2 regions of the Paraburkholderia sp. J12 genome follow, and region 2 is predicted to be linked to the other one. Evidence: predicted binding sites of a transcription regulator. Region 2 holds the regulator's gene; the other holds the start of a gene.
The links. The regulator HrcA, encoded in region 2, represses chaperone genes, less so after heat shock. The targets are predictions, from matches to a motif close to TTAGCACTCNNNNNNNNNGAGTGCTAA.

Region 1 (2,469 bases), on a different contig from region 2:
GTGAGCGCCATATTTGCGCTCATAGTCGGCAGACTCATGGCGCATTTTCTGCCGTTCCGCCTGCGTCCTTTGTACACCCCCGGCTTGTCCGGGCATTTTCCGTTCGAGGCGGCCAAAAGCGCCGATCTGATGGCATGGAGTTCGTTTCCCAGCGATCACGCCATGCTGTGGGCGGCAGTTGCGACGGGAATTTTCCTGATTAGCTGGCGAGCGGGCCTGTTGGCGTTCCTCTACACCTTGGTCTTCATTTGCGCGCCGCGCTTTTATCTCGGCTATCACTATCCGACCGATCTCCTCGCGGGAATCGCGCTCGGAATCGCTACAACCTGCGTATTGACCCGCGACTCCGTTCGAACCTGGTTTGGGCCTCCGTCGTTGCGATGGATGGAGCGGTACCCAGGCGTGTTCTCCATGCTGGCATTCGTCCTGAGCCTCGAGCTGGTTACGCAGTTTGACGATATACGTACGCTCGTCGAATCCGCGTTCAAGGTCATGTGATCTCTGCCGGCGGCAGGGGGCATCGCTGCTGCGCGCGCCGGACTTCTGCACGGGCTACGCCTTGGGCGGTAGCCCGTTTTTTGTTTGGGGTAGTCGGTATCGGCAGAAATGGGGTGCTATCGAAGACATTCCTGCAGCGCTTCGATTCCGGCTTGGGAAAAGATTGGGGATTTCCCGAAGATTACCGGTCCGCCGCCTCCCGATGAGCCGCTTTCCTGTCGCAAACCGTGCGCAGAGGGCACCTTTCCCTGAAAGGGTCATATAAACAAAAAACTTCTTATCTCTTTGTTTTAATTGAGAAATAAGACTTCCCTTGCCAGCCTCGCAAAATCTGCAGCGCGCTCCTCAAGGCGCAAAACACCCCGCTAAACCGATCGTCACATTCCCATCCGCCCCCGTTCTTGAATTTGTCACTACCCGTCCATATAATTAGCACTCGTCGCACGAGAGTGCTAACAATTCGCTGGCTGGCCAACCGGCCCGCCAGGTTTGCTTGAGTCTTCAAGTCCCAATCAAGAGAGAGAGGATCTATCCATGAACCTTCGTCCTTTGCATGATCGCGTGATCGTCAAGCGCCTGGATCAAGAAACCAAGACCGCTTCGGGCATCGTGATCCCGGACGCAGCGGCAGAAAAGCCGGATCAAGGTGAAGTCCTGGCCACGGGCCCGGGCAAGCGCGACGACAAGGGCGCCCTGATCGCCCTCGACGTCAAGGTCGGCGATCGCGTGCTGTTCGGCAAGTACGCTGGCCAGACCGTCAAGGTCGACGGCAACGAACTGCTGGTGATGCGCGAAGAAGACATCATGGCCGTGGTGAACAAGTAAGTTCATTGCACCGCTAAAAATATTCCCGGATTCAAGGAGTTAAAAGATGGCAGCTAAAGACGTCGTGTTCGGCGATTCCGCCCGTTCCAAGATGGTTGAAGGCGTGAACATTCTCGCCAATGCAGTGAAGGTCACGCTGGGTCCGAAGGGCCGCAACGTGGTCCTCGAGCGCTCGTTCGGCGGCCCGACGGTCACCAAGGACGGTGTCTCGGTCGCAAAGGAAATCGAGCTGAAGGACAAGCTCCAGAACATGGGCGCGCAAATGGTCAAGGAAGTGGCTTCCAAGACCAGCGACAACGCAGGCGACGGCACGACGACGGCAACCGTCCTCGCGCAATCGATCGTTCGCGAAGGCATGAAGTACGTCGCGTCGGGCATGAACCCGATGGACCTGAAGCGCGGCATCGACAAGGCTGTTGCCGCCGCCATCGAAGAGCTGCGCAAGATCAGCAAGCCCTGCACGACCAACAAGGAAATCGCGCAAGTCGGCTCGATCTCGGCGAACAGCGATTCGTCGATCGGCGACCGTATCGCTGAAGCGATGGACAAGGTCGGCAAGGAAGGCGTCATCACCGTCGAAGACGGCAAGTCGCTGCAAGACGAGCTGGAAGTGGTCGAAGGCATGCAGTTCGATCGCGGCTACCTGTCGCCGTACTTCATCAACAACCCGGACAAGCAAGTCGCCGTGCTGGAAAGCCCGTTCGTCCTGCTGTTCGACAAGAAGATCTCGAACATCCGCGATCTGCTGCCGGTTCTGGAACAAGTCGCCAAGGCTGGCCGTCCGCTCCTGATCATCGCTGAAGACGTCGAAGGCGAAGCGCTCGCAACGCTGGTCGTCAACAACATCCGCGGCATCCTGAAGACCGTCGCCGTCAAGGCTCCGGGCTTCGGCGACCGTCGCAAGGCCATGCTGGAAGACATCGCGATCCTGACCGGCGGCCAGGTCATCGCGGAAGAAACCGGCCTCACGCTCGAAAAGGCAACGCTGAACGAACTCGGTCAGGCGAAGCGCATCGAAGTGGGCAAGGAAAACACGACGATCATCGACGGCGCAGGCGTTGCCGCGAACATCGAAGCGCGCGTGAAGCAAATCCGCACGCAGATCGAAGAAGCGACCTCGGACTACGACCGCGAAAAGCTGCAAGA
Region 2 (2,469 bases):
GCTGCGGTTCACCACCACGTCGTTGAACGCGAGTGCGTGGTAGATCGGGTCGCCGTCGCGCGTGATGCGCGACTCCAGCAGCGTGCGTTCTTCGCGCTCGAACGAGCCCGCGAGTAACTGCGGCACGACTTCCTGCATGTCCGAGAACGGAATGTCGGTGATGAAGCCGAGCCGGCCGTGGTTGATGCCGATGAGCGGAGTGCGGTAGGGCGCGAGCTGGCGTCCGATGCCGAGCATCGTGCCGTCGCCGCCCAGCACCACGGCCACGTCCGCGCGCGCGCCGATCTCGGCGGCCTGCAGCGCGGGGTAGCCGGCGGCGCCGATCTCCTGGGCCGTCTGCGCCTCGAACACCACGTCGAAGCCGAGCTTCGAAATGGTCTGGGCGAGCGACATCAGCGGCTCGCCGATGCCTTGCGTGTTGCTGCGCCCGACAAGCGCGACAGTCTTGAACTGGCTCTGGATCTTGTGGATTTGCATGCCGGCATTACACCATAGTCAGGTCGCGAAAAGAACCTGGCGCCTGCCGCTGCGGCCTCTGGCGTGCGGGGCCGCCCGGGAGCGGCGGCGCCTCGCGCATTTGCCGATAAAATCGGTGACGCGGTGATGACAGCGGGGGTGATGACAGCGCCCCGGATTGCCACCCCCGACGACCTCCGGCCGCTCCCGCCGCCCGCGAGCACCGCCGCAGGCCGCCGATGGCCCGGGGCGCACTCGCGGCCGGCCCGCCATTAGGCTAGAATTTTCAGTCATGCTAGATCCCCGCGCACAAACCCTCCTCAAAACGCTGATCGAGCGCTACATCGCCGAAGGTCAGCCGGTCGGCTCGCGCACGCTGTCGCGCTATTCCGGCCTGGAGCTGAGCCCGGCGACGATCCGCAACGTCATGTCGGACCTGGAGGAGCTGGGGCTCGTGTCCAGCCCGCACACCTCGGCGGGGCGCGTGCCCACCCCGCGCGGCTACCGTCTTTTCGTCGACACGATGCTGACCGTCGAGCCCTCCGCCGACGAGGACGCGGTGACCCGTGCCGTCAAGACCACGCTGCGCCCGGGCGAGACGCAAAAGGTGGTGGCGGCCGCGGCGAGCGTGCTGTCCAATCTTTCGCAGTTCGCGGGCGTGGTGCTGACGCCGCGCCGCAGCCACGTGTTCAAGCAGATCGAGTTCATGCGCCTGTCGGACAAGCGCATCCTGCTCATCATCGTGACGCCCGAAGGCGACGTGCAGAACCGCATCATGGCGACGCAGCGCGACTTTTCTCCGTCCGAGCTGATCGAAGCCTCGAATTACATCAACGCGCATTTCGCGGGCCTCTCGTTCGACGAAGTGCGCCAGCGCCTGCGCGAGGAAATCGATGCGCTGCGCGGCGACATGACCACGCTCATGCACGCCGCGGTCACGGCCAGCACCGACGAAGCCGATACCGGCGAGACCGTGCTGATTTCGGGCGAGCGCAATCTGCTCGAAGTGGCCGATCTGTCGTCGGACATGGCGCGGCTGCGCAAGCTCTTCGACGTGTTCGACCAGAAGACGAGCCTCCTGCAACTGCTCGACGTCTCGAGCCACGCGCAGGGCGTGCAGATCTTCATAGGCGGCGAATCGAATCTCGTGCCGATCGAGGAAATGAGCGTCGTGACCGCGCCGTACGAGGTGAACGGCAAGATCGTAGGCACACTGGGCGTGATCGGCCCGACCCGCATGGCGTACAACCGCGTGATTCCCATTGTGGACATCACCGCGCGCCTCCTTTCGCTCACGCTCAGCCAGAACTGATCGCGCCTCCATCATCGGGCAAGCGCGTGCGGCGCGCCATTGGCCAGATGGCCAGTCGCGGGGTCAGCTGCGTGGTCAGCCGAACGGCCAGGTGGGCAGACACCCCCCGCCCGCTATAATGATTCCCTTGTGCAACCGTTGCTGCGCGTGAAGCGCGGCGCCACTGATCGCCTATGCGTTTCGATCTGGAGCGGCCCCTTCAGTCTGCCGTCGCGCATCGCGTCGCGGTGCTGCTGATCAATCTCGGCACGCCGGACGCGCCTACGCCGCGCGCGGTGCGCCGCTATCTGGCGCAGTTTCTCTCGGACCCGCGCGTGGTGGAGATCCCCGCAGCCATCTGGCAGGTGATCCTGCGCGCGCTGATCCTGCCGCTGCGCGGGCGCTCCTCGGCAAAGAAGTACGCGGCCGTCTGGACGCCCGAAGGCTCGCCGCTGCGCGTCCATACGCAGAAGCAGGCCGATGCGCTGCGCCATCTGCTGCACGCGAACGACTACGCCGTGATCGTCGATTACGCCATGCGCTACGGCACGCCGGATATCCCCGCGATGCTCACCCAGCTCAAGCTGGCGGGCGCGGAGCGCGTCCTGCTCGTGCCCATGTATCCGCAGTACTCGGCCTCCACCACGGCCACGGCGTTCGACGCCGCGTTCGCCGCGCTCGGCCGCATGCGCAACCAGCCGGAAGTGCGCACGGTGCGTGCG

Region 1: U5760_RS25475 (co-chaperone GroES) is a predicted target of HrcA. The motif match lies at 928-954, and genes of this name have one in related genera.

What each region holds. Positions count from the first base shown of each region.
Region 1 covers NZ_CAJMZC010000014.1:101,356-103,824, reverse strand. The annotation lists gene U5760_RS25480 (phosphatase PAP2 family protein) at 1-498, shown strand, start outside; gene U5760_RS25475 (co-chaperone GroES) at 1,033-1,323, shown strand; gene groL (chaperonin GroEL) at 1,370-2,469, shown strand, end outside.
Region 2 covers NZ_CAJMZC010000002.1:22,789-25,257, reverse strand. The annotation lists gene U5760_RS05055 (NAD kinase) at 1-477, opposite strand, end outside; gene hrcA (heat-inducible transcriptional repressor HrcA) at 749-1,768, shown strand; gene hemH (ferrochelatase) at 1,942-2,469, shown strand, end outside.